DNA from 4 places in the Klebsiella sp. R445 genome. Region 1 is predicted to be linked to each of the others. Evidence: predicted binding sites of a transcription regulator. Region 1 holds the regulator's gene; each other region holds the start of a gene.

Region 1 (4,725 bases):
AGCTGCTCACTCGCTCCGGTTTTTTTAATCCATCACACGCTTATTTGTTGACGAAATCTTCGCCCATGGCGATATCTTTCTTCAGCGTATCCAGCATCCCTTCCAGCGCCTGCTGTTCAAATGCACTGAGCTTACCGATCGGCTGGCGTTCCTCAACACCATTTTTACCGAGCAGCAGCGGCTGGGAGAAGAAGCGCGCGTACTGACCATCGCCTTCCACGTAAGCACATTCCACGACCCCTTTTTCGCCTTGCATTGCCCGCACTAAGGACAAGCCGAAACGCGCGGCCGCCTGGCCCATCGAGAGCGTCGCCGACCCGCCGCCGGCTTTGGCTTCCACCACTTCGGTGCCGGCGTTCTGGATACGTTTTGTCAGATCGGCAACTTCCTGATCGCTAAAGCTCACGCCCGCAATCTGGGACAGCAACGGCAGGATCGTCACGCCGGAGTGGCCGCCAATCACCGGGACTTCGATATCTGATGCCGATTTATCTTTCAGCTCAGCGACAAAGGTGTTCGAACGGATGATGTCCAGCGTGGTCACGCCAAACAGTTTGTTCTTGTCGTAAACGCCCGCTTTTTTCAGCACTTCTGCCGCAATGGCCACCGTGGTATTCACCGGGTTGGTAATAATGCCGATGCAGGCCTGCGGGCAGGTTTTCGCAATCTGTTGTACCAGATTCTTCACGATACCGGCGTTCACGTTAAATAAATCGGAGCGATCCATGCCTGGCTTACGGGCTACGCCAGCAGAAATCAACACGACATCCGCCCCGACAAGTGCTGGAGTAGCGTCTTCACCGGAGAAACCTTTAATTTTCACATCGGTAGGGATATGGCTAAGATCAACCGCCACGCCCGGTGTGACCGGAGCAATGTCGTACAACGAGAGTTCTGAACCTGAAGGCAGTTGGGTCTTAAGTAGTAGGGCAAGCGCCTGGCCAATTCCACCAGCAGCGCCGAGGACTGCAACTTTCATCCTAAACTCCTTATTATGGTTAATATCGTCTTTCGTTATTCCGTCGCCTGGACCTTAATTCACAAGATAAACAATTACAATCAGTATGGTTGAATAATGCGGACTGTTGCGCAGTGATGCATCAGCTTCGCATTTTCATCCTTGAGGGTGACTACCCGGCACAATGCTTTACCGGGTCGACTATTGGTTACAATACACCCAGCTTGCTCGGCAAAACAACATCATTCTCATAACATTTAATTTACTTTTACAGCGATTTACGGGCTGTGATGAAGGCATGTTCCTTCGCAGGGTTATTTGCTAAAATATGCCCCCTTCATAACATTATTTACTTTATCCCCCTGCGGATTATTTGCATAAAAATTCATTCCTATGCATAATGATGTTGTTTTTACCACCATAATTTGGGTGACTTATGCGAAGTTCGGCAAAACAAGAAGAACTGGTTAAAGCGTTTAAACTGCTGCTTAAAGAAGAAAAGTTCAGCTCTCAAGGCGAGATTGTCCAGGCGCTGCAGGAAGAAGGTTTCGATAATATTAACCAATCGAAAGTCTCCCGCATGCTGACAAAATTTGGCGCGGTGCGTACCCGGAACGCCAAAATGGAGATGGTCTATTGCCTGCCTGCCGAGCTTGGCGTCCCGACAACCTCCAGCCCACTGAAGAACCTGGTCCTCGACATCGACTATAACGATGCCGTAGTGGTGATTCACACCAGCCCGGGTGCGGCGCAGCTGATTGCCCGCCTGCTGGACTCCCTCGGCAAAGCGGAAGGTATTCTCGGCAGTATTGCCGGCGATGACACCATCTTTACCACCCCGGCCAGAGGATTTACCGTCAAAGATCTGCACGACGCGATTCTGGTGCTGTTCGAACAAGAACTGTAAGCCCCTTCCCTCTGGCGCCCGCCAGGGGGCTCATTTAAAAACGCAGCATTTCTTTAACATTAAGTGTGGTTTTCCGCCTCTATACATTCCTTTACCGAATGAGAGAGTCTAAAACGCACAAAATATCAAATTCACCTATCTATATGATTTTATTCGCTATAACACCTGGTCATGGCGAAAAAATGACATTCCTAATACTTATACGTTATAAAAACGACAATTCCTTGCAATTATTTACTCATAAAATAATTAGCACGGTATTAATATTTTCGGTGATTAGTGTATACTTGATTTTGTGATGAGGGTCACGAAACGAAGAGCCCTCAATAATAAGATTCGACGAGGTGAACATCATGAAAATCAAAACAACTGTCGCTGTACTCAGCGTTCTGTCGGTTCTCTCCTTTGGCGCTTTCGCCGCTGACTCGATTAATAGCGAGCAGGCGCAAGGCCGCCAGTCAATCGGCACGGTTTCCGTCGGTGCGGTGAACGCATCCCCGATGGATATGCATGAAATGCTGAATCAGAAAGCTCAGGAAGAAGGTGCTTCTTCCTACCGCATTATCGAAGCCCGCACCGGTGACCACTGGCACGCAACGGCTGAGCTTTATAAATAAGATTTAACGATTGTCGGTTATTAACTGAATACGAATTTCCCCAGCGGCCCAGGTTCATACGACACCTCCCGCCGCTGCAACATTATGGTTGGAGTAAAGATTATGAAAAGTGCAATGATCATCGCATCCCTGGGCCTGGCTTCCGTTCTCTCCTTCGGCGCGAATGCTGCCGTTAATCAGGTCAGCGCGGAACAAGCTCAAAATCTACAGTCTATGGGTACCGTGTCTGTTTCTCAGGTAGGCAGCGCCCCGATGGATATGCGTCAGGAACTGGCGGCGAAAGCCGAGAAAGAAGGCGCAAGCAGCTACCGTATTATTGAAGCCCGTACCGGCGATAGCTGGCACGCTACAGCTGAGTTGTACAAATAAACCCTCGTCGTCTAGTCCGACGACTTGCCCCCGCCCTGTCGGGGGCTTTTTTATGCCTGTCTGGCATTAAAGCGTAGCTCCCCTTCCAGCTCTTCTTCCGCTTCATCAAACAGCAATATCAACGCCCCAAAGCGCCGACGCTGCTTATCACTCAAGTGAATAAACTCAATCTCCAGCGGCAACGGCAGCAGTCCTCCGGTTACTACTTCCCACAAAGAGTCCAGATTATTCACCTTGTCACGATTGAGCGTGAAGGTCCGTGAGAATTCACGATAGAAATCCTGCTGTTCGGCTATATCGTCGAAATCAAAGGTATAGATAGTCATCGCCCGCACCCTGTCAATATCGCGCTATTGTCACCTGTCCCGATACTCTTTCTGCGCCGGGTTTTCCACCCGCTCTCCTGTACAGAACGTAAACGTCCTCGACACTTAAGTATAGTGATAAAAAAACCGACGCTTCAGGCGTCGGTTCAGAGGGTTAGCTGTTGGTGAGAGCTTGTTGGTATTTACGCAGCATCTCCACCAGCCTTCGTACGGGTTCGGTCACCTGCGGTGACGCTTCCCAGAGCTGCAGTTTTTCCTGATAAACGTCCAGCTCCTCTAACAAGCGAGCGAAATAGCGTCGCCGCTTATCATCATTACTGGCGGACATCACATGATCGGCAGTACGCCGCAGCTGACGGTGGAATGCCGACAGATCGTCGTTCACCGGTACCGGCGCATCCCGTAAGCGTTGGTGGGCGATAATCAGCGTTAACGCCAGGCGAAAGCGAGCTATATCCCCGGGGAATTTATTCAGCAACAGGAACAGCTGCTGATACAGCGCGGGCAGGTGGTTCTCTTTGCGCCGCGCGGTGTTGGTCGTCAGCGATGAAACCGCAGCCGACACAAACTGATTAAGCAGCACACGTCCGGTACGCGCTTGCGAATTATCCCGCACTAGCAGAATCACCATCAACGCCAGGAAACAACCGACGATCTGCCCCAGCGCGCTGTCGAGAAACTGGCTGAATTGAAACTGCATCGGGTTGTCCAGCACCAGGATGTTGATGGTGCTCGCCAGCGCCCCCAGCGATCCCAGCCGCCGTTTTTGGACTTCAATACCAATGAAGAATGCCATGGCCGCGAGGCTGAGGCACAGCAACAACATGCTTTGCTGCGTGGCGGGCATAATCACCAGGAAAAATAGCGCTCCGAGCGGTAAAGCGGCCAATGTGCCATACAGGAAGTCAATCGCCACCATCCTCGGATTAGGCAAACGCATGGCCAACGACGTGACCACCGCAATCATCACCATCGCCCCGCTACCGGAGGTCCAGCCGGTCCACAGCCAGAACAACGTGCCCAGAATGCAGGAAATAGAAGTACGCCAGAAGTTGACCATCGCATGGTGATGTTCAGCGGACCCCGCCTTTATCACCACTTCGCCCTGCAGCACGTCATCTTCAATCCGGCTGATTCGGGTATTGCCCACCACCCCGCGCTTCAACAGCAAATAACGCGTCGCGGCGCCTACCCAGCTGTAGATCGTAACCGGCGTATTGTGTTCCCCTTTCCAGGTCAGAAAGCGGCGCATTCTTTTCAGTTGCCGGTGGACGTCCTGCACGCTCTCTACCGGTTCGGCAAACAGCTCACGATAATCATCGGTCACCATTTCCGGGCGCGAGTTCTGGATAAGGTAGGTTTCACAGGCTTGGGTAATCAGCGTTAACGAGATGGTATTGATTGCCTTCAGCCGCTGGTTGACCTTCGCCCAGCGCGATGACTCCATAATCAGGTTACTGCGCATCCCTTCCAGCGCGCTGGTCCGGCGCACCAGCGCCCCCCAGGCTTTATCGACCACTTCGCTGTCGCCATGCGCTACGCACAGCT
Region 2 (4,725 bases), 1.1 Mb from region 1:
CGGTGCATCGAGGTTTCAAACGACAGGCGGGTACGGGTGGAGGCTTCAAAGAAGCAGCTGGCGATAACCTTATGCTTCAGCAGTTCCGGCTGTGGGTTTGCTTTGAGTTTTGCAGCGGTCGCCAGCACCAGTTCGAGGTCTTCTCGGCTGAGATCGTTTATGGAAATGATATGTTTTTGATATAGCGGGTTAGCCATGTTTATCTCCTGACGCCTGGGCAAAAAAAAAGCCCCTTAAATAAGGGGCTTCGAGAATTTATTGAGCAACGGAAAGAAAAACGCTACGCCAGCGCCTGTGTACAGACGCGGTAAGACAGAATGTCGTACGCAGTAGACCATGCTTCCTCCCGGCAAATCGACCGACATTATATGCAGCTCAAATTTCGGATCAAGTGATTAGTCCACAAACAAGAAAACGATTGCCTCAGGAAGCCTGCGCCAGCGCAAAAAACCATAAAAAAGAAGTGGTATGGCAGTGCGAAGGGGCGTATAAAATTAAAAATGAAAAGCTGTTTTATATTTTGGGGGATATTATGATCGTTGGTCACATCCATCATTTGCAAACCTGGCTGCCGGACGCGCTGCGTCAGGCGATTGAGCATGTTAAAGCGCACGTCACCGAGGCGACGCTGCCGGGAAAATACGATATTGACGGCAACAACGTGTTTTACCTGGTCTCGGAAGACACCACCGAGCCATTTGCTGCCCGCCGCGCGGAGTACCATGCGCGCTATCTGGATATCCAGATTGTCCTGCGTGGTCAGGAGGCGATGACCTTCAGCACGCAGCCTGCCGGCACGCCGGACACCGACTGGCTGGAGGGGAAAGACATTGCGTTTCTCGCCGCCGGCGAGCAGGAGAAAACCGTGATTCTCAGCGAGGGTGACTTTGTGGTGTTTTACCCGGGCGAAGTTCACAAACCGCTGTGCGCCGCGGGCGAACCGGCCAAAGTGCGTAAAGTGGTTGTGAAGGTGCGGATGGCATAACGGCGTTACGGTCTGGTAGCCCGGATAACGCGCAGCGCGCCGCCATCCGGGGATATGCTTCGTTATTTACTCAGCGTTGCAACCATCACCGCTTTAATGGTGTGCATGCGGTTTTCCGCCTGATCGAAGACGATACTGGCGGGCGACTCAAAGACCTCGTCAGTCACTTCCATGCCGCCGTGCAGGCCATACTCTTCGGCCATCTGTTGGCCCAGGGTGGTTTGATCGTCATGGAACGCCGGCAGACAATGCAGGAACTTAACCTGTGGGTTGCCGGTCAGCGCCATCATCTCGCTATTCACCTGATAGGCACGCAGCAGCGCGATGCGTTCCGCCCACTTCTCTTTGGCTTCACCCATAGAAACCCAGACGTCGGTATAAATAAAGTCCGCGCCCTTCACGCCAGCGGCGATATCTTCGGTCAGGGTGATATTGCCGCCGTGCTTCTGCGCCAGCGCCGTACACTCTGCCACCAGATTCTCGTCCGGCCAGCAGTCCGCCGGGGCCACCAGGCGCAGATCCAGCCCGGTCAGCGCGGCGGCTTCAAGCATGGAGTTCCCCATGTTGTTGCGGGCATCACCGGCATACACCAGCGTCATTTCGTTAAAGGCTTTGCCCGGCAGATGCTCCTGCATGGTCAGCAAATCGGCCAGCAGCTGGGTAGGGTGAAACTCGTTAGTCAGACCATTCCACACCGGGACGCTGGCATAGCTGGCGAGCGTCTCGACGATCTCCTGGCCATGACCGCGATACTGAATACCGTCATACATCCGTCCCAGCACGCGAGCCGTATCTTTAATCGATTCTTTATGGCCAATCTGGCTGCCGCTTGGCCCGAGATAGGTCACGCGGGCGCCCTGGTCAAATGCGGCAACTTCGAAAGAGCATCGTGTACGGGTAGAGTCTTTTTCGAAGATGAGCGCGATGTTTTTTCCAGCAAGGTGTTGGATTTCAATGCCGTTTTTTTTATCTGTTTTCAGTCTGGCGGCCAGCGCCAGTAGGGCAGTGATTTCTGCAGGGGTAAAATCGAGCAACTTTAGAAAATGTTTGTGATAAAACGCGGACATGGTTCCCTCGCTGGCTTAAGCCACTTATTGAATTAAAATTCAATTTATATGTATGAATATTCATTTGCAACCCCGTTTCACAAATCTTTTGCACAAAGGTGGAGGCAATCACGGCGGTATGTGACAATAGAAGTATCTGTCGCACATTATGAGGAACGAGCCATGGCAAACCCGGAACTACTGGAAGAACAGCGTGAAGAAACGCGTCTGATTATCGAAGAACTGCTCGAAGACGGCAGCGACCCTGATGCGCTGTACACCATCGAACACCATCTTTCCGCCGACGACTTTGAAACTCTGGAGAAAGTGGCAGTAGAAGCTTTCAAAATGGGCTACGAAGTGACCGAGCCGGAAGAGCTGGAAGTCGAAGAAGGCGAAGTGGTTATCTGCTGCGATATCCTGAGCGAAAGTGCGTTAAAAGTAGAACTGATTGATGCCCAGGTAGAGCAGCTGCTGAACCTGGCAGAGAAATTCGGCGTTGAATATGACGGTTGGGGTACCTACTACGAAGACCCTAACGGCGAAGACGGTGACGAAGAAGACGACGAAGATCTCGTCGATGAAGACGACGACGGCGTTCGTCACTAAGCAAGCCTGCACGTCATCCTTCAGGCACTTCTCTGTTGGCGATACTCAGAAACCCCGGCGACATAGCGACTATGCCGTCGGGGTTTTTCGCCTTAATACACCTGATCGATCCTGTGTATTGTTGGATACGGTGACGACCGACGGCCGTTGGCGTATAGCAAGGAACTTTAATGGACTACCCGCAAATACTCGCCCCTGTACTCAATTTTCTCCACTGCCCGACGCCGCAGGCATGGATTGATGAAGCCCGTAAGCCGGAAAACCTGCCGCTGCTGCTGACCGACCACATGGTCTGCGAGCTTAAAGCGGCGCAGAACGCGCTGCTGCTGGTGCGTAAATATGTCGCCGATAAAAGCGGGGCCGATGAACTGCTGGCCTGCCTGAAGCCGTATGAAGACTTTACCTACCGCTGGGGGCCCGAGCCGGATTTCGTCGCGCTGCATAAGCAGATCAACAAAAGCACGATGCCGCAGACCGATGACCCCTGGGGGCGTCAGCTGGTGGACAGTATGGTGCTGCTGATTAAAGAGGAGCTGCATCACTTCTGGCAGGTGAGGGAGATGATGCTGGCCCACGATATCCCGTACGTCAAAATGACCGCCAGCAACTACGCGCGCGGATTACGCAGAGAGGTGCGTTCCCACGAACCGGTGATGCTTATCGATAAGCTGATTTGCGGGGCCTATATCGAGGCACGCTCCTGTGAGCGTTTTGCGGCACTGGCGCCGTGGTTGGATGACGATCTGCAGAAGTTCTATCTGTCGCTGCTGCGCTCCGAGGCGCGGCATTATCAGGATTACCTGGATTTAGCGCAGCAGATTGCCGATGAGGATATCAGCGAGCGGATCCGCCAGCTTGGCGAAGCCGAGGCGGCACTTATTCTCGCGCCAGAAGCCGAATTGCGTTTCCACAGCGGAATTCCGGTTCGCGCCTGAGAGAGGGGAATCCCGGAGGCGGTGCTCCGCACCTGTCCGGGCTACCAAACCGCACGAACCGTAGCCCGGTCATACAGAAGCGCCATCGGAGAGGATCACGGCGCTGAGAAGCTACAGCGCTTTGAGCATCCGGACTTCGCAGTCCACATGACCGGTACGGCCCAGCGGCGCGTCGATATGCAGGAAACCGAGGTGTTCATATAACCCGACGGCTTCTTTCAAAAAGGCGGTGGTTTCCAGATAGCAGCGTTTGAACCCCTGCTCGCGGGCATGTTCCAGCGCCAGCAGCGCCAGTTTCTTTGCCAGCCCCTGGCCACGGGCGGAGGTCATGAAATACATTTTCTGCAGCTCGCAGATATCCGCTTCACTATGGGCCAGCGGCGCTACGCCGCCACCGCCAACCACCCGGCCATCCTGTTCAACCACCCAATAGGCAGATCCCGGCTGGCTGTAGAGCTCAAACAGCTCATCCAGATTCGGATCGGCTACCGTATAGCCTTTATCTGCCGTCAGCCCATACTCCGCAGAAACCTGGCGGATAACCTGAGCAATAGCGGCATTATCTTCAGCGGTGATGCGGCGCAGCGACAATGTGGTGGTCGCGATCGTATTCATACGATGACTCATAGCAAAAAAATAGCGGATGGTGTTGTTAATAACACCCTGTACGGGGGAAGTGCAAGCGGGGAACGCGGATAAAAAAACGCCCCTTGCCGGATTGCGCAAGGAGCGGATGGATTACAGCGCGGCGATGACCGCCTGCTGTTCAATCAGTTTGCTTTTCGCTTCCGCGTAGCCTTCCAGTTTCTCGCGCTCTTTGGCGATAACGGCTTCCGGGGCACGGGCCACGAAACCTTCGTTGGAGAGCTTGCTTTCGATGCGGCTGATTTCACCTTCGATTTTCGCCACTTCCTTCGCCAGACGCGCCAGCTCATCTTCTTTGTTGATGAGACCCGCCATCGGGATCAGCAGCTCGGCGCCGTCGATAATCTTAGTGACCGAAACCGGACCTTTATCATCGGCAGACAGCACGGTGATGCTTTCCAGACGCGCCATCGACTGCAGGAAGCTCTGGTTGTCAGTCACGCGACGCTGAGCGTCAGCGCTACAGCCGCGCAGCAGCAGTTCCAGCGGTTTACCCGGAGCGATG
Region 3 (4,725 bases), 660 kb from region 1:
CTCCACCAGCGCGCTTTGCAGCTGGCGGTTGGCCGACAGCAGCTCGGCGACCGTGTCTTTACACCACAGTTTCAGGTCGGTGGCGACCTGATCGTTACGGCTTCGCCCGGTATGCAGCTTCTTGCCCAGTTGACCCACTTTGTCGATCAGCTTGCCTTCTACCCAGCTGTGAATATCTTCCGCGTCGCTTTCAAGGATTTGCTGCGGGTTCGCCCGCACCTCTTCCAGCAGCACACCTAATGCCTCTTCCAGCTGCTGTTGCTCGGCGGCACTCAACACGCCCACCGTCACCAGCGCTTTAGACCAGGCGACAGAGCCAACAATATCCTGCTCCGCCAGGCGATAGTCGAAGCGCAAAGAGTCGTTGAACTGTTTGAACCGCTGATCGGCTGCCTGAGTAAAACGCCCGCCCCAAAGTGCCATAATGTGCTTCCTTCAAATTGGTTTTATGCTGCCGGGAAGCCCTGTGCTTCCCGTCTTCAACTGTGTTAAATCAGGCCAGAATGCGCGTACCAATAGGCGTGCCGTTAAACAACGCCGGCAGCTGCTCCGCATGGCGCCACGAGGCGATATCCACCGGACGGCCCAGGGTGCGTGCCGCATCCAGTGCCGCATTCACCTTCACAATCATACCGTCGGTAATAATGCCTTGTTCGATCAGCTGCTCTGCCTTCGCCGCGGTCATCTCCGCAATGCGCTGGCCCTTGCCATCGAGAATGCCGCTGACATCGGACAGCAGAATCAGGTCCGCACCGAGTGTCGCCGCCAGCGCGGTCGCCGCCTGATCGGCATTCACGTTCATCAGTTGCCCTTCATCGGTGACCCCAATGGAGCTGACCACCGGCAGATAGCCGCCCGCCAGCAGGGTGTTAATCAGCGCAGGCGAACCCGGCTGCGCCAGACCAACGTGACCCAGCTCTTCGTCCAGCTGCGTCACCTTAACGCTATCGCCATCGCCGAGGAACAGGCCCACGGAAGCCAGATGGTGTTTTTTTGCCCAGGCCAGCAGCGTTTTATTGGCGGTTCCCGCCAGCGCGCCGGTAATAATGTCGATCTGATCCGCCGGCGTAACCCGCAGACCATTTTTCTTGTTCACCGGCAGGTTGAGCTGCTTCATCAGCTCATCCACCACACAACCACCGCCGTGCACGATAATCAGCGGGCGATGATGGGCTTCACGGTAATTCACCAGCGCGGTAAACAGGCGCTCCAGCGCTTCTTCGCTATCGAGTAACACGCCGCCGAGCTTAATTATTAATGGGTTCATCATCACACCTTAAATAAGAGACTGCGTCTCAGCGTAGCCGAAACGAATATTCGCGCACTGTATTGCCTGTGCCGCCGCACCTTTCAACAGATTATCTTCTGCCGCCACCACAATAATGTGCTGGTCCTGAACGGCAAAACCGATATCACAGAATGGCAGACCCACGACGTTTTTCAATGCCGGCACGCCTTTATCATATAAACGGACCAGGGGCTTATTGGCATAGGCCTGCTGGAACACGGCGGCAACTTGATCTTTGCTCACGCCAGGCTTCAGGCGGCAGGTGATGGTTTCGAGGATCCCACGTTTAAAATTACCAAGGTGAGGGGTAAAAATAACCTCCGCGCCAAGGTGGGTGGAGATTTCCGGGTGGTGACGATGATTGAATACGCCATACGGCTGCAGGCTGACTTCACAGAAGCTATTGCTGATAGCCGCTTTACGCCCTGCGCCGCTGACGCCGCTGGTCGCATTGATCACCGGCCACTGGTTCAGATCCAGCAGGTCCGCATCGATCAACGGTTTCAACGACAACTGGGCCGCCGTCGGATAGCAGCCCGGGACAGCGACTAAGTTCGCCTCTTTCAGCGCGTCAGCGTTCCACTCAGCCAGACCGTAAACCGCCTGCTCAAGCAGGGCCGGATGCTGATGAGTGAAACCGTAATATTTTTCGTAGAACGCACCGTCATTCACGCGGAAGGCGCCGGACAGGTCGAACACCACGCAGCCTGCGGCAAGAAACTGCGGCGCCAGGTCGTGGCTCACTTCATGTGCGGTCGCGAGGAAGACAACATCGACGCCGGCGCTAAATTCGCTGATATCTGACATCGGCTGCAGCGGCAGATCCACAATGCCTTTCAGCTGCGGATGCAAATCGGAAACTAATTTCCCTGCATCATTGCTTTGCGCGGAGACCGTCAAAGCGGTTATGGTCATATGAGGATGGCGATTTACATAGGTCACTAGCTCTGCGCCGGCATAACCGCTGGCACCCACAATCAGCGTCTTCAACATCGGGGCTCTTCACCTTCTTACGTCATATTTGCCCAGGAAGCATCTCGCTTCCTCACCCAGTTAAGCCGTAAGAGTCTCCCTGCATTTTATGGGTTTTCTTACGCTCAACGATAATGTATTTTTATTCACAAATAATGCATGAATATTGATACTATCATGACCCGAGGTGTGTCAACAATGAAAAACAATTTACCGCCCTTTATCGAGATTTACCGCGCATTGATCGCCACACCTTCCATCAGTGCAACCGAAGAAGCACTGGACCAAAGTAATGAGACTTTAATCAATTTACTCGCTGGCTGGTTCCGCGATATTGGCTTCAATGTTGAAGTCCAGCCGGTGCCGGAGACGCGCAATAAATTCAATCTGCTGGCCAGTACCGGCCACGGCGCTGGCGGCCTGCTGCTCGCCGGGCATACAGACACCGTGCCGTTTGATGACGGCCGCTGGACCCGCGATCCTTTCTCCCTGACCGAGCACGACAACAAACTGTACGGTCTCGGCACTGCCGACATGAAAGGCTTTTTCGCCTTTATCCTTGATGCCCTGCGCGATGTCGATGTCAGCACGCTGAAAAAGCCACTCTACATCCTGGCCACCGCCGATGAAGAGACCAGTATGGCCGGCGCCCGCTACTTTGCCGAAACCACCCAGTTGCGTCCGGACTGCGCCATCATCGGTGAACCCACTTCTCTGCAACCGGTGCGAGCGCATAAAGGCCATATGTCCAACGCGATTCGAATCCAGGGCCAGTCCGGCCACTCCAGCGATCCGGCGCGCGGCGTGAATGCCATTGAGCTGATGTACGATGCCATCGGCCGCATCATGCAGCTACGCGACGACTTAAAAGAGCGTTATCACTACGCCGCATTTACCGTGCCGTATCCGACGCTTAACCTCGGCGCGATTCACGGCGGCGATGCCTCAAACCGCATCTGCGCCTGCTGCGAGCTGCATATGGATATTCGCCCGCTGCCGGGCATGACGCTCAACGATCTTAACGGACTGCTGGATGAAGCGCTGGCGCCGGTAAGCGAACGCTGGCCGGGCCGCCTGACGGTATCCGAACTGCATCCGCCGATTCCCGGCTACGAATGTCCGCCGGACCATCGTCTGGTTCAGGTCGTGGAAAAGCTGCTCGGCGCACAAACCGAAGTGGTGAACTACTGCACCGAGGCACCGTTTATCCAGACGTTGTGTCCGACGTTAGTATTAGGCCCAGGCTCCATCAACCAGGCGCACCAGCCGGATGAATACCTGGAAACCCGGTTTATTAAGCCGACCCGGGAGTTAATTACCCAGGTTGTCCATCATTTCTGCTGGCATTAAAGGCAGTCCGTTCCCGCCGCTTTTACCAGGGCGGGACGGTGATTCTGGTCACATTTCCATAAGTAATGCTTATCAGGCGACCTCTGAGTTAAATTTCGCAAATTGCCGTCATTTATTCGTTTGCTGAAGCGATTTCGCAACAATTGACGTGGGGGTTTTTACGTGGCTTTATAAAAGACGGCTGCTTATCCGATGCTCACTGTTGCAGAGCGCCGGATATAACAAAATAAAATGAGATGGGGTGTCTGGGGTAACATGAACGAACAATATTCCGCTTTGCGTAGTAATGTCAGTATGCTCGGTAAGGTGCTAGGCGATACCATCAAGGATGCACTGGGAGAGAACATTCTTGATCGTGTCGAAACTATCCGTAAATTGTCCAAGTCTTCTCGCGCCGGCAATGAAGCCAACCGCCAGGAATTGCTGACCACGCTGCAAAACTTGTCCAATGACGAGCTGCTGCCGGTGGCCCGTGCTTTCAGCCAGTTTCTGAATCTGGCGAATACCGCAGAGCAATACCACAGCATTTCACCGAACGGTGAAGCGGCCAGCAACCCGGAAGTGATTGCCCGCACCCTGAGAAAGCTCAAAGACCAACCTCATCTCAACGAAGAGACCATTAAGAAAGCGGTGGAGTCCCTGTCTCTGGAGCTGGTGCTTACCGCTCACCCCACCGAGATCACCCGCCGTACGCTGATCCACAAAATGGTGGAAGTGAACAACTGCCTGAAGCAGCTTGATAACAAAGATATCGCTGACTACGAGCATCACCAGCTGATGCGCCGACTGCGCCAGCTGATTGCCCAGTCCTGGCATACGGATGAAATCCGTAAATACCGCCCGACGCCGGTTGATGAAGCAAAATGGGGTTTTGCCGTTGTTGAAAACAGCCTGTGGGAAGGGGTACCAAACTACCTGCGCGAGCTGAACGAACAGCTGGAAGAGAACCTCGGCTATCAGTTGCCGGTAGACTTCGTCCCGGTGCGTTTCACCTCCTGGATGGGCGGCGATCGCGACGGTAACCCGAATGTCACCGCCGATATTACCCGTCACGTGCTGCTGCTGAGCCGCTGGAAGGCGACCGACCTGTTCCTGAAAGATATTCAGCTGCTGAT
Region 4 (4,725 bases), 490 kb from region 1:
GCCCGAAGTGCTGCTCGCTGCTTTCGCGGAGTTCCAGCTACTGTGCGCCCTGCGTGACGGCCCATATGGCGTCAGCGGCGTAAATGAACAGCTGGAGCAACGGCTAAACCGCAACCGGGCGATTTCGCTGCCGCGCCACTCGCGCTGGTATGAAGGGCGTCCGGTGATGATTTCGCGCAACGATAGTGCGTTAGGACTGTTTAATGGCGATATCGGGATTGCGCTGGAACGAGGGGAAGGGCTGCGGGTCTGGTTCCCGATGCCGGATGGCAGTATTAAGTCGGTACAGCCGAGCCGTTTGCCAGAGCATGACACCGCGTGGGCGATGACGGTGCATAAATCACAGGGGTCGGAGTTTGATCATGCGGCATTGATTCTGCCAGCGAAGAGCGTTCCGCTGGTGACCCGCGAGCTGGTCTATACCGCGATCACCCGCGCAAAACAGCGTTTATCGATGTATGCCGACGAGCAGGTGCTGCTCCAGGCTATCGTTGCCCGCACCGAGCGGCGCAGCGGACTGGCGGATATTTTCGCCAGTCATCAATAGAAGCAGGAACCCCGGCGGGCGACGGACAAGAGTCGCCCGGATAAGGCGTTTACGCCACTATCCGGGAGGGGGCGCTTTAGCCGAGGTCGGCCATCATCACTTTTGAACGGCGCTGATAGTTGTACATCTCTTTCTTACTTTCCGGCAGCAGGTCGATATCCACTGGTGTGAAGCCGCGCTCCTGGAACCAGTGAATGCTGCGGGTGGTGAGAACAAACAGTTTGCTCAGCCCCATTTGCTTCGCCTGGGTGGCAATCCGGTTAAGCAGCACTTCGCCGCGGGATGAACTGCGGTAATCCGGATGCACCGCCACGCAGGCCATTTCACCGATTTTCTCTTCCGGGAACGGATAAAGCGCGGCACAGGCAATGGTGGTGTTATCACGCTGAATAATGGTGAACTTATCGATCTCCATTTCCAGCTGCTCACGGGAGCGGCGCACCAGAATCCCCTGTTGCTCCAGCGGGCTAATCAGTTCGAGGATCCCGCCGATATCGTTAATGGTGGCGCGGCGAATCTGCTCCGCACTCTCCATGACGATCTGGGTCCCGATGCCGTCGCGTGAGAACAGCTCCTGCAGCAAGGCGCCATCTTCCTGATAGCTGATCAGGTGGCAGCGACGGACGCCGCTACGACAGGCTTTCACCGCGCCACGCAGAAAACGCACCGTGCCGGAGTTGTAATCTTCTTCCGCTTCCAGCTCTTCCACCCGGACCTGGGCTTCGTTCGGGAACAGCTCCGGAACAATCTCGCCATCCTGGTTGTAAACGCCTTGCGAGGAGCAGAAGCCGATCATTTTCTCGGCCTTCAGCTTAATAGCCAGCTGAGTTGCGATCTCTTCCGAGGTCAGATTGAAGCTTTCGCCAGTCACCGAAACGGCAACCGGTCCCATCAGGACGATGGCGCCGTTATCCAGTTGGCGGTGGATAGCTTCTTCATCGATGCGGCGGATGCGTCCGCTATGGCAATAATCAACGCCGTCATCGACGCCCAGCGGCTGGGCGATAATAAAGTTGCCGCTCACCACGTTAATATGGGCGCCCTGCAGCGGGGTATTGTTCAGGCTCATCGACAGGCGTGCGGTAATTTCCAGCTGCAGCATACCGGCAGCCTGCTTCACCAGTTCGAGGGTTTTGGCGTCGGTTACGCGGGTCTGTTTATGGTAGACCGGCTCGTGACGGTGCTCCGACAGATTGGCGTCAATCTGCGGACGGGCGCCATAGACCACCACCAGGCGGATGCCCAGGCTGTGTAACAGACCGATGTCATTGACTATGCTGGAGAAATTTTCATGCTCAATCGCTTCACCGCCAAGCATGATGACAAACGTTTTTCCCCGATGAGCGTTAATATAGGGGACTGAATGGCGGAATCCTTCTACCAGTTCGGTGCGACGTTCCTTCACCATGACAAACCCTCAATGCATGATTATTCGTAATAAGTGTATTTTTATTCTGTTTTGCCGTTAAACGCAAGCCTAAATTTATGGCTAAATTGATAAAAATCTGTGGCCAAATCCGTGTTCTCTAAGTTTGTTTACCCTTTTATTGATGACAGGTTATGCCGCTTTGGTTAAAGTTTCTGGTCAATCTGTTTGTTTTGAATACCAGTACGTTTTATTGCTTGGGAGTGGCATGCCGGGATACAAGTCAGGATTAAGCCGCCGTCACCTGTTAAAAGGGGCGGGTGCGATGTGGTTAATGAGCGTCAGCCCGATAGGTTTCGCTGCGGCGGCGCAGGTCGTCGCCGTCCGTGTCTGGCCGTCGTCAACCTATACCCGCGTGACGGTAGAATCTAATCATGTGCTGAAATACCGGCAGTTTGCGTTGAGCAATCCGGAACGGCTGGTGGTGGATCTGGAAGGGGTGAACCTGAACTCCGTGCTCAAAGGCATGGGAGGGAGCATCCGCGATGACGATCCCTACATTAAATCCGCGCGCGTCGGGCAATTTGATCCCCAGACGGTGCGGATGGTGTTTGAACTGAAGCAAAACGTCAAACCTCAGCTGTTTGCCCTGGCGCCGGTGGCCGGCTTTAAAGAGCGTCTGGTGATGGATCTCTATCCGTCCAACGCCACCGATGTGCAGGATCCTCTGTTGGCCCTGCTGGAAGATTACAACAAAGGCGACCTCGAACGGCAGGTGCCGCCTGCGGAGAGCGGCCCGAAGCCGGGGAAAGCCGGGCGCGATCGGCCGATTGTGATCATGCTCGATCCGGGCCACGGCGGCGAAGATTCCGGTGCGGTAGGCAAATACCATACCCGCGAGAAGGACGTGGTGCTGCAGATTGCCCGCCGGCTACGGGCGTTAATCGAAAAAGAGGGCAATATGCGGGCTTACATGACCCGCAATGAAGATGTCTTCATTCCGTTAAAGGTGCGCGTTGCCAAGGCGCAAAAACAGCGTGCCGATCTGTTCGTCTCCATTCACGCCGATGCCTTTACCAGCCGGCAGCCGCGGGGTTCTTCGGTCTTTGCCCTGTCGACCAAAGGGGCGACCAGTACCGCCGCGAAGTATCTCGCGCAAACCCAGAACGCCTCTGACCTGGTGGGGGGCGTCAGCAAGAGCGGCGATCGCTACGTCGACCATACGATGTTCGATATGGTGCAGTCGCTGACCATCGCTGATAGCCTGAAATTCGGGAAAGCGGTGCTGCAAAAAATGGGTAAGGTGAATAGCCTGCATAAAAACCAGGTCGAGCAGGCGGGCTTTGCGGTGCTGAAAGCGCCGGATATTCCGTCGATCCTCGTGGAAACGGCGTTTATCAGTAACGTTGAAGAAGAGCGTAAGCTGAAAACGGCCACCTTCCAGCAGCAGGTGGCCGAGTCCATTCTTGCAGGGATCAAAGCCTACTTCGCCGATGGTGCAACGCTGGCAAGACGCGGTTAATCAACACGGGAGCAGGAAATGGCGCTACTGAAGAGCGCGCATGGCGGTAATACCCGGGAAGCCGCAGCGCTGCTGGGGATTACCGCGGAACAGCTGCTGGATTTTAGCGCCAATATTAACCCGGCCGGCATGCCGGAAAGCCTCCGGTGTGCGCTGATTGATAACCTCGCCTGCGCTCAGCATTACCCCGACCTTGATTATCAGCAGCTGCACCTTGCGCTGGCCGAACATCACCAGATCCCCGCCGCGTGGATCCTCGCGGGAAATGGTGAAACCGAATCTATTTTTACGCTGGTCAACGGCCTGAAACCGCGTTCGGCGATGGTGGTAACGCCGGGTTTCGCGGAGTATCGCCGTGCGCTACAGGCGATTGATTGCGTTCCCCGAAGCTATGCGCTGCGCGAAGAAGACGGCTGGCAGCTGACCGAGGCCATTCTTGACGTGCTGACGCCGGATCTGGACTGTCTGTTCCTTTGTACCCCCAATAATCCCACCGGCCTGCTGCCGGAGCGTCCATTGCTTGAGGCGATTGCCGACCGCTGCCAGACCGCCGGTATTGCGCTGATTCTGGACGAAGCGTTTCTTGATTTTATCCCCGACCAACCGGGGTTTATCCCTTTCCTGCAGCATAACCCGCATATCTGGGTGCTACGGTCGCTCACCAAGTTTTACGCAATTCCCGGCCTGCGTCTGGGCTATCTGGTGAACAGCGATGAACAAGCCGTGGCCCGACTGCGCGAGAAGCAGATGCCCTGGTCGATCAATGCCTTTGCCGCGCTGGCCGGCGAGGTAGTCCTCAAGGATCGCGCTTATCAACAGGCGACCTGGCAATGGCTGGCGCAGGAGGGGGGACGCTTTTACGAGGCGTTGAACCAGCTTGATGATCTGACCGTCTATCCGGGACGGGCCAACTATCTGTTTTTGCGCTGCAATCGTGAGGGGCTCGACCTGCAACAGGCGTTGTTGCAGCAGCATATTTTGATCCGCAGCTGCGCGAACTATCCGGGCCTGGGTGAGGGTTATTATCGTGTGGCGATTCGCAGCCTGGAAGAGAATCAGCGTCTGCTTACGGCGCTCCGCACTATCATGGCATAATAGCGCCCCCTGATGCCTCCATCATCGGGGCAGACTATCACCAACAGGTGCCAGGGAAGGGGGTAATACTTCCCCGCAGCGACCACTCTGAACAGGAACAGGGTATGGCGGTAACACTCCATCCATACATTTTCATCCACCGACTGGTGGCCGCGAGGCGTAAGCCATGACGCTGCTGGCCTGGTGTGTCGCCTG

The links. The regulator ArgR, encoded in region 1, controls arginine synthesis, uptake and breakdown. The targets are predictions, from matches to a motif close to ANTGAATAAAAATACANT.
Region 2: the regulator ArgR is predicted to act here: its motif matches at 2,079-2,096, upstream of argF (ornithine carbamoyltransferase).
Region 3: the regulator ArgR is predicted to act here: its motif matches at 2,394-2,411, upstream of argC (N-acetyl-gamma-glutamyl-phosphate reductase).
Region 4: the regulator ArgR is predicted to act here: its motif matches at 1,988-2,005, upstream of argA (amino-acid N-acetyltransferase).

What each region holds. Positions count from the first base shown of each region.
Region 1 covers NZ_CP180446.1:3,703,259-3,707,983, reverse strand. Annotated here, with positions in the region: gene mdh (malate dehydrogenase) at 41-979, opposite strand; gene argR (transcriptional regulator ArgR) at 1,395-1,865, shown strand; gene yhcN (peroxide/acid stress response protein YhcN) at 2,219-2,482, shown strand; gene yhcN-B (DUF1471 family stress response protein YhcN-B) at 2,585-2,851, shown strand; gene ACMYSN_RS17350 (barstar family protein) at 2,902-3,177, opposite strand; gene aaeB (p-hydroxybenzoic acid efflux pump subunit AaeB) at 3,332-4,725, opposite strand, start outside.
Region 2 covers NZ_CP180446.1:2,633,271-2,637,995, reverse strand. Annotated here, with positions in the region: gene pyrB (aspartate carbamoyltransferase) at 1-197, opposite strand, end outside; gene ACMYSN_RS12325 (pyrBI operon leader peptide) at 200-259, opposite strand; gene ACMYSN_RS12320 (pyrBI operon leader peptide) at 234-338, opposite strand; gene ACMYSN_RS12315 (NanQ anomerase/TabA/YiaL family protein) at 533-985, shown strand; gene argF (ornithine carbamoyltransferase) at 1,048-2,052, opposite strand; gene rraB (ribonuclease E inhibitor RraB) at 2,215-2,640, shown strand; gene miaE (ferritin family protein) at 2,811-3,575, shown strand; gene ACMYSN_RS12295 (GNAT family N-acetyltransferase) at 3,687-4,190, opposite strand; gene ACMYSN_RS12290 (valine--tRNA ligase) at 4,314-4,725, opposite strand, start outside.
Region 3 covers NZ_CP180446.1:3,043,624-3,048,348, forward strand. Annotated here, with positions in the region: gene argH (argininosuccinate lyase) at 1-423, opposite strand, end outside; gene argB (acetylglutamate kinase) at 494-1,270, opposite strand; gene argC (N-acetyl-gamma-glutamyl-phosphate reductase) at 1,277-2,281, opposite strand; gene argE (acetylornithine deacetylase) at 2,459-3,610, shown strand; gene ppc (phosphoenolpyruvate carboxylase) at 3,866-4,725, shown strand, end outside.
Region 4 covers NZ_CP180446.1:4,195,786-4,200,510, forward strand. Annotated here, with positions in the region: gene recD (exodeoxyribonuclease V subunit alpha) at 1-547, shown strand, start outside; gene argA (amino-acid N-acetyltransferase) at 624-1,955, opposite strand; gene amiC (N-acetylmuramoyl-L-alanine amidase) at 2,182-3,435, shown strand; gene cobD (threonine-phosphate decarboxylase) at 3,454-4,530, shown strand; gene cbiB (CobD/CbiB family cobalamin biosynthesis protein) at 4,697-4,725, shown strand, end outside.